One region of the Flavobacterium sp. UBA4197 genome, then DNA from elsewhere that is predicted to be linked to it. Evidence: riboswitches for the same ligand, from Rfam matches in the RefSeq annotation. Region 1 holds a riboswitch; the other holds the start of a gene.
What was found. Region 1 has a riboswitch for S-adenosylmethionine ahead of B3394_RS12170 (homocysteine S-methyltransferase family protein). Riboswitches for the same ligand answer to the same signal wherever they lie in the genome.

Region 1 (4,427 bases):
GAATATTCCGGCGCAATCTTCACTGCCGTATGTGCACGTGAAGTGGTCGCACCGCCAATCATCAACGGAATTTTGATATTCAGCTTGTCCATTTCTTTGGCCAGGTAAACCATTTCATCCAATGACGGCGTGATCAGTCCGCTTAATCCGATAATATCGACCTGCTCTTTTACCGCCGTTTCAATGATTTTTTCGGGCGGCACCATTACTCCCAGATCGATAATTTCAAAGTTGTTGCATCCCAATACTACCGATACGATGTTTTTACCGATATCGTGTACATCGCCTTTTACGGTTGCCATCAGTATTTTTCCGGCAGAACGGGAAGCCCCGCCTTTTTCCGCTTCAATAAAAGGCAACAGATAGGCAACCGCTTTTTTCATAACCCGCGCCGATTTTACAACCTGTGGCAAGAACATTTTTCCGCTGCCGAATAAATCGCCCACGACATTCATACCGTTCATCAGGTTGATCTCAATTACTTCAATAGGTTTCGCTGCCTGTAGTCTTGCTTCTTCCACATCTGTTTCTATAAACTCATCGATTCCTTTTACCAAAGCATACGTGAGTTTATCCTGTACCGAACCGGTTCGCCATTCCTGAGCCTGTTTTTCGGTTGTTTTTACATCGCCTTTTACATTTTCGGCAAATGCCAGCAAGCGTTCGGTGGCATCGTCCCGGCGGTCTAACAGTACATCTTCTACATGTTCCAGTAAGTCTTTCGGGATCTCATCATATACTTCCAGCATTTCCGGATTGACAATACCCATCGACATACCGTGCTGAATGGCATGGTATAAAAAGGCTGAGTGCATCGCTTCCCGTACCCTGTCGTTTCCTCTGAAAGAAAAGGAAACATTGCTCACCCCGCCGCTCACATTGGTATACGGCAAGTTTTCCCGGATCCATTTTGTTGCCAGAAAGAAATCGATCGCATTACGGCGGTGTTCTTCCATTCCGGTTGCTACCGGGAAAATATTGGGATCGAAAATAATATCTTCGGGCGGGAATCCTACTTTATCCACTAAAACGTCATACGAACGTTTGCAGATTTCGATACGGCGTTCGTAAGTATCGGCTTGTCCGACCTCATCGAAGGCCATGACAATTACCGCCGCACCATATCGTTTTACCAGTTTGGCATGATGAATAAACAGTTCTTCCCCTTCTTTTAAGCTGATGGAGTTTACCACACATTTTCCCTGGGCTACTTTTAATCCGGCTTCAATGATTTCCCATTTGGAACTGTCAATCATTACCGGAACCCTTGAAATATCCGGTTCGGAGGCAATCAAATTCAGGAATTTTGTCATGGCATAAACACCATCCAGCATTCCTTCATCCATATTAATATCAATAATCTGTGCCCCTCCTTCTACCTGCATCCGGGCAATATCTAATGCTTCTTCATATTTCTCTTCTTTTATCAAACGCAAAAATTTTCGCGAGCCGGTAACATTGGTACGTTCCCCGACATTCACGAAAATACTTTCCGGTGTGATTAACAACGGTTCGAGTCCTGATAATTTTAAATATTTTTTACAGTCTGCTTCTGCCATTATGCGTTTACTTCTAAAATTCTTGGTTTGTATTCTTTTGCCACTTCAGCAATCAGTTTGATGTGCTCCGGCGTTGTTCCGCAGCATCCTCCGATGATGTTGATCAGGTTGTCGTCTAAGTATTCTTTGATCAGCAACTGCATCTCTTCCGGCGTCTGGTCATATTGTCCAAAAGCATTCGGCAATCCGGCATTCGGATGTGCCGATACATTAAAGGACGTGTTGTGTGCCAATCGCTTTAAGTAGGGTTTTAGCTGATCGGCTCCCAAGGCGCAGTTAAAGCCTACGCTTAACAAGGGGATATGAGAGATGGAGATCAAAAAGGCTTCTACGGTTTGTCCGGATAATGTTCTTCCGGAAGCATCGGTAATTGTTCCGCTCACCATGACAGGAATATCCAGATCGCGTTCTTCCTTTACCTCATCTATTGCAAATAAGGCCGCTTTGGCATTGAGCGTATCGAAGATGGTTTCAACCAAAAGGATATCGCTTCCTCCATCGATCAACGCTTCTACCTGCTGTTTATAGGCAATTCTCAAATCGTCGAAAGTAACCGCCCTGAATCCGGGGTCGTTTACATCCGGCGACATGCTTGCCGTACGGTTGGTCGGCCCGATGGAACCGGCAACAAATCTTGGTTTTTCAGGGTTTAAGGCCGTAAACTCATCAGCAACTTCACGGGCTATTTTAGCCGATTCGTAGTTGAGTTCGTACACCAGGTCTTCCAGATGATAATCGGCCATACCAATAGTGGTTCCGGAAAAAGTATTGGTTTCCACAATATCGGCTCCGGCTTCAAAATATTTGGCATGAATTTCACGGATTGCCTGCGGCTGAGTGAGCGACAGCAAGTCGTTATTTCCTTTTAACGGATGTGGAAAATCTTTAAAACGTTCGCCTCTGAAATCTTCTTCAGAGAAGTTATAGCGCTGCAACATGGTTCCCATTGCTCCGTCGAGAATGAGTATCCTGTTTTGTATGGCTTCTTTAATTTTTGACATTGGTTTGTTTTTTATTTTGTTCACAAACTTTGCCAAAGCACAATACTGTTTACAACGCAGTTAACGTATGGATATACGAAAACCGGGACTGTTTTATATTGTCTTTAGCAGCTTCCGAACCGGGTCCGGAATAAAAAAATGTCATCAGAAAATTGGAGGAGAATACCAGAAAAGTATTCTTTGTTATCTATCCTTAAACCGAAACAGGTTCCGTTTATAAGGTAGAATGTAGCACCTTCTTTATAGATAAAGGGTTGCTAAGGCTTCAATGGGTCTAATCCCTCCGCCTTTCGTGATAACATTTCAGTGTGTATAAGAACAGTGCAAAGTAAAGCAATTGTTTTATACCAACCAAATCTATCTTATAAGTTATTGCTTATCAGGATAGCGCCTGTTTTAAATCGTTAATAATATCGGTTACCGTTTCCAGTCCTACCGATACGCGTACCAGTCCATCGGTAATGCTCACTGCGAGTCGTTCTTCTTCCGTCAGTTTACTGTGTGTTGTCGATGCCGGATGTGTTACTATCGTCCGGGTATCTCCCAGGTTAGCCGACAGGGAACACAATTGTATCTTATCCAGAAACTGTCTTCCGGCGTCAATACCGCCTTTGATTTCAAAAGCGACAATATTTCCGCCCAATCGCATTTGCTTTTTAGCGATCTCATATTGCGGGTGGGATTTTAAAAACGGGTACTTCACCGTTTTTACATTCGGGTGTTCTTCTAAAAATGCCGCTACTTTCTCTGCATTTTCACAGTGCTTCTCGACTCTTACCGCCAAAGTTTCCAGGCTTTTGGACAATACCCAGGCATTGAACGGCGATAAAGACGGACCGGTATTCCGGGAGAACAGATAGATCTCACGGATCAGATCTTCTTTTCCTACCGTGATACCGCCCAGTACCCTTCCCTGACCGTCTATTAGTTTTGTTGCCGAATGGATCACCAGATCGGCACCAAATTTTATCGGGTTCTGGATATAGGGTGTTGCAAAACAGTTGTCGATAATCAGGATCAGGTTGTGCTTTTTCGCAAGCGCTCCCAAATATTCCAGATCCAGTATATCTACAGCGGGATTCGTTGGCGATTCGGCATACAGGATTTTTGTATTCGGCTGAATATAACGTTCAATCGTTTCCGGTTCGGCAATGCTAAAATAGGACGTCGTGATATTCCATTTCGGGAAGTATTTGGTAAACAGCGTGTGTGTAGAACCAAAGACACTGCTGGCAGAAACAATATGGTCCCCGGAGTTCAGCAATGCGGCAAAGGTGGAATAGACCGCTGCCATTCCGGTTGCAAAAGCATATCCGGCTTCGGCTCCTTCCATCTGGCAGATTTTCTCTACAAACTCGGTCGTATTCGGATTGCTGAAACGGCTGTAGATATTCCGGTCTTTTTCTTCAGCAAAGGAAGCCCTCATGTCTTCGGCATCTTCGAAGACAAAACTTGACGAAAGGTATAAAGGCACGGAATGTTCCAAATATTGCGAACGTTCTAACTGCGAACGTATGGCCCGGGTTTCAAATCCGAAGGTTTCAGTACTCATTTTATTTGTGTATTAAGTTGTTGCTGGTTTTGTTTTATGCTTATTTTTTTTCCGATAGTCTTAGTATGTCGCCAAAAACGCCTCTCGCCGTTACGGAAGCGCCTGCACCGGCTCCCTGTATTACGATGGGACGATCTCCGTATGAATCGGTATAGATTTCAAAAATTGAATCGGAACCTTTTAGCTGTCCTAAGGCGGAATCACTTGGTACGGAAACCAGTTTTACTTCGAGATTGCCTTTGTCCTGCTGCAGGTCGCCGGATAATTCCCCGATATAACGCAGCACATGATTTGGTTTTTGAGCAGCTTTCAGCT
Region 2 (4,427 bases), on a different contig from region 1:
TCCACTATAACCGGCAAAGGCGTTTTAACATCCTGGTAGTTTTTCCGGGAGATGACCGGATTGATCAACAGCACAAAAATGGCAAACAGCGTTATAAAACGCAGCAAAGCCAAAAACAGATACACTTTCGTTCTGTTTCCGGCTTTGTATAAGTATTGATAAAACGCTAAACCAAAGGCTACAATAGCGGATAATATAAGTAATACAATCGTAGATGTAGTCATTCCTGTTTTAAGGTTTTAAATGGATGATTATAAAAGAGTTCTCTTAAATAAACAAACGTTTAGGTTAACATACCGCCGTCTACGTTTAACACCTGACCGGTAACGTAAGCGCTCAGATCTGACGATAAGAATACGCAGGCATTAGCCACATCTTCAGGAGTTCCGCCACGTTTCAACGGAATGTTCTCTCTCCATCCTTTAACTACATCTTCGTTTAATTTTGCTGTCATTTCCGTTTCAATAAATCCCGGTGCAATTACATTACAACGGATGTTACGGGAACCTAATTCAAGCGCCACCGATTTTGAAAAACCGATTACACCCGCTTTGGAAGCAGCATAGTTTGTCTGTCCGGCATTACCTTTAACACCCACAACAGAACTCATATTGATAATCGATCCCGCACGATTTTTAAGCATGATCTTCTGAACTGCTTTTGTCATGTTGAAAACCGATTTTAAGTTAACATCAATAACCGTATCGAAATCTTCTTCAGAAATACGCATTAAAAGGTTATCTTTTGTAATTCCGGCATTGTTAATTAAAATATCAACGTTTCCGAATTCGGCAATTACATTGTCTACTAACTGCTGTGCTTCGTTAAAATCCGCAGCATTCGACTGGTATCCTTTTGCTTTTACTCCTAAAGCTATTAATTCATTTTCTAAAGCTTTTGCCGCTTCTGCAGAAGAACTATAAGTAAAAGCTACATTTGCACCTTGTTTTGCAAATACTTCGGCAATTCCTCTTCCGATTCCTCTACTCGCTCCTGTGATGATTGCGGTTTTTCCTTCTAGTAATTTCATATTAAAAATTAAAGTTTGTTTATTTGAAATGAAAGACAAATATAACAATTCGGTTTTAATCCTTATCCTATTGTTTTAAACTTTAAAGAATTTATTGGTTAACCTGTCCCAATGACGGTTATTAATTGCAATCATCGTAAACAGAAACAGGAATACCACATACCAGGTATTCATGATCAGGTCGGTAAAATGGAGTTTCCCGCCCGCATAGTTCAGCAGCAGCAATACCTGCGCACCATACGGCAGTATGCCCTGTACAATACAGCAGAAAATATCCATCACAGTTGCCGTTTTACGGGAGCTCAAATGGTATTCGTCATTAATCTCCCTGGCGATATTCCCGGTAATCACTATCGACACCGTATTGTTCGCAATCGCAAGATTGGTAAAGCTCACCAAAGCACCAATTCCCATTTGTGCGGATCGCTTGCTTTTAATCCTGGCTTTTATTTTGTGCAGCACATAATCGATTCCGCCGGCTTTTGCCACCAATGCCGCCAAACCGCCGGTTAACATGGACAGCAGAAAGATATCGATCATGCTGATAAATCCTTCATATATTTTCTGTACGAAAACCAAAACCGAAAAATCATGACCAACCAATCCGATAAATCCGGCAGTCAATATCCCGATCAGTAAGGTTGCAAAAACGTTCACTCCCATCACCGCCAATCCGATCACTAAAAAATAGGGCAGTATCGTTATGAATTCATAATTTCCTTTGTTGATGGCAACGGCACTGGTTTCGGTTGTTAAACCGAGGTATAACAGGATAATTACCGTTATAATGGAAGCCGGCAAAGCAATAAACAGGTTCACTTTAAATTTATCCCGCATTTCACAACCCAAAGATTGCGTCGCCGCAATAGTGGTATCGGAAATAATCGACAGATTATCCCCCAGCATCGCACCGCCTAACAGCGAACCGCAGATTAACGGTAAGGAAGCACCGCTTTTATCGGCCAGGCTTACCGCTATGGGACCCAAAGCAACTATCGCTCCTACAGATGTTCCGGTAGCGGTAGATAAAAAGGAAGCCACCAGGAAAATTCCTAACGGGAAATATTCAATATTAATATTGTTGATTCCGAGGTTTACAATCGATTCCACCGCTCCCATTGCCTGCGTCACACTGGCAAAACCGCCCGCCAGCAGGTAAATAAGACACATGGTCATGATTTTACTGTCGCCACAGCCTTTAATTAAAGTATCAATCTTATCTTCTGTCGTATTTTTAAAAAAGATAAAGGCTGCAATAATCCCAATCACTACAGCTAACGGTGAAGGGAAAGCATAAAAATCATTCAGAATGATTCCGGCACCCAGAAAAGTAAAAATAAATACGAATAGTGGCAGCAAAGCTAAAGCATTGCCCTGTTTTTTAGATTTTTTCATCATCGATTGCTTATGAATTTAATTAAGCTCACGACGACAAGCAAAACTGGTCAAGAAAGTAGTGTGTGAAAACAACATTTTTTCCAACAGAATTGGCTTATCGTTTTAGCACCTTGCTCGTTGTTGCAGGTTGCTATCTCTTTTGCGAGATTCGTGATAACGGCGGCAAATATAATTCTTTTTTTGTCTTATTTTCACAACAAATCGTTTTTTGATAAAAAAATAACAATATTTCACCCTAAAAGACGCAGCTCAGGATTTCGCATTATTCGTTTTTTTATTAATTTTATGGCAATATTCTCACCAATGACAGCAATAGAAATATTAAATTCACTACTCAACGAAAATTTACTTTGGGAAAATGAAATCGTATTCCGGCGGAACGAATACCTTGCCAGTGAAGGCACCGTAAACACTTTTGTATACTTTGTGATTAGCGGAAGCCTTCGTATTTATACCCTGGACGGTAACGAAGAGAACACCATCCGTTTTGGGTATAAAGATTCCTTTATTACAGCAATTGACAGCTTTTTCACCGAAAGACCGACCGGTTTTTACATTCAGGCGCTAAAAAAGACCACTGTGAAAGTGATTTCCAAAAAAGTTTTACTGGAATTTATCGAAAGTGATGCCAGCCGGCTGAAATTATGGAACAGCATCCTTAGCCTTTTGATTGTACAGCAAATGGAACGGGAGAAAGACTTACTGATCTTCTCACCTGCCGAGCGGTATAAAAGCATCCTGAACAGAAGTCCGCAGCTATTCCAGGAAATCCCGGACAAATACATCGCTTCCTATTTGCGGATGACGGCCGAAACTTTTTCACGAATCAAAAAGTCTTGACCTGAATCAATTTTTAATTCCTTGTTATCACTGAATTTTGCAGTAAACAATTGAATCATGAAAACAGACGCATTACTAGACGAACTTACGGCGGTAACCCTTAACAATATTGCGATTGCCAATCATTTTAAAACACTGGATACCGAAGCGCTGAATTGGCGGCAGTTCACTAAAAGCTGGACCATACTGGAATGTATCGAGCATTTAAACCGTTATGGCGATTTTTACACCAAAGCGCTGTACAACGCCATCCGCAATACAAAATTTAAAAAACCGGAACCGGTATACAAGAGCGGATTACTGGGCGGTTATTTTACCCGGACAATCAAAGAAACCGGCACCAAGAAAATGAAAACATTCCGGGCTTACGATCCTTTAGGCATTTCTTTAAACGAAATTATTCTCGATATTTTTATTGCACAGCAGGAAGAACTGCTGCAATGTCTTGACAGTGCCAGACAGGTGAATGTCATGAAAAGTAAAACCAGGATCAGTATTTCCAAATGGATCAGACTGCAACTGGGCGATACGTTCCAGTTTGTGATCTACCACAATGAAAGACATTTAAAACAGGCGGAAAGTATTTTAAAACAGTACAACCACCAATATCTTTCGGTGTTTAAAATACAGGAATTTAACCATCAGGAAGATCTATAAAAAAAGCCTTACGAAATTCGTAAGGCTTTTTTAGTATAATGAGATTAGAAAATTATCCTAATACTTCTTTTACTTTTTTACCGATTTCAGCTGGTGAATCTACCACGTGAATTCCGTTTTCTTTCATGATACGTTTTTTAGCTTCCGCTGTATCATCAGCACCACCAACAATTGCACCGGCATGTCCCATTGTTCTTCCTTTAGGAGCAGTTTCTCCGGCAATGAATCCAATTACAGGCTTACGGTTACCGTCAGCTTTGATCCAACGTGCAGCATCTGCTTCCAATTGTCCACCGATCTCACCGATCATGATGATACATTCTGTTTCCGGATCGTTCATTAATAATTCTACTGCTTCTTTAGTAGTTGTTCCGATGATCGGGTCACCACCAATACCGATAGCTGTAGTAATACCCAAACCTTGTTTTACAACCTGGTCTGCAGCTTCATACGTTAATGTTCCTGATTTAGAAACGATACCAACTGTTCCTTTTTTGAAAAC

Region 2: it holds a riboswitch for S-adenosylmethionine, as region 1 does, so the genes downstream of both, B3394_RS15940 (Na+/H+ antiporter NhaC family protein) here and B3394_RS12170 (homocysteine S-methyltransferase family protein) in region 1, are expected to answer to the same signal.

Annotation. Positions count from the first base shown of each region.
Region 1 covers NZ_DFUB01000021.1:46,483-50,909, forward strand. The annotation lists gene metH (methionine synthase) at 1-1,559, opposite strand, end outside; gene B3394_RS12170 (homocysteine S-methyltransferase family protein) at 1,559-2,560, opposite strand; SAM riboswitch class I at 2,741-2,862, opposite strand; gene B3394_RS12175 (trans-sulfuration enzyme family protein) at 2,940-4,112, opposite strand; gene thrA (bifunctional aspartate kinase/homoserine dehydrogenase I) at 4,153-4,427, opposite strand, start outside.
Region 2 covers NZ_DFUB01000032.1:11,095-15,521, forward strand. The annotation lists gene B3394_RS15930 (hypothetical protein) at 1-224, opposite strand, end outside; gene fabG (3-oxoacyl-[acyl-carrier-protein] reductase) at 284-1,030, opposite strand; gene B3394_RS15940 (Na+/H+ antiporter NhaC family protein) at 1,106-2,428, opposite strand; SAM-I-IV-variant riboswitch at 2,493-2,590, opposite strand; gene B3394_RS15945 (Crp/Fnr family transcriptional regulator) at 2,732-3,268, shown strand; gene B3394_RS15950 (DinB family protein) at 3,326-3,925, shown strand; gene sucD (succinate--CoA ligase subunit alpha) at 3,978-4,427, opposite strand, start outside.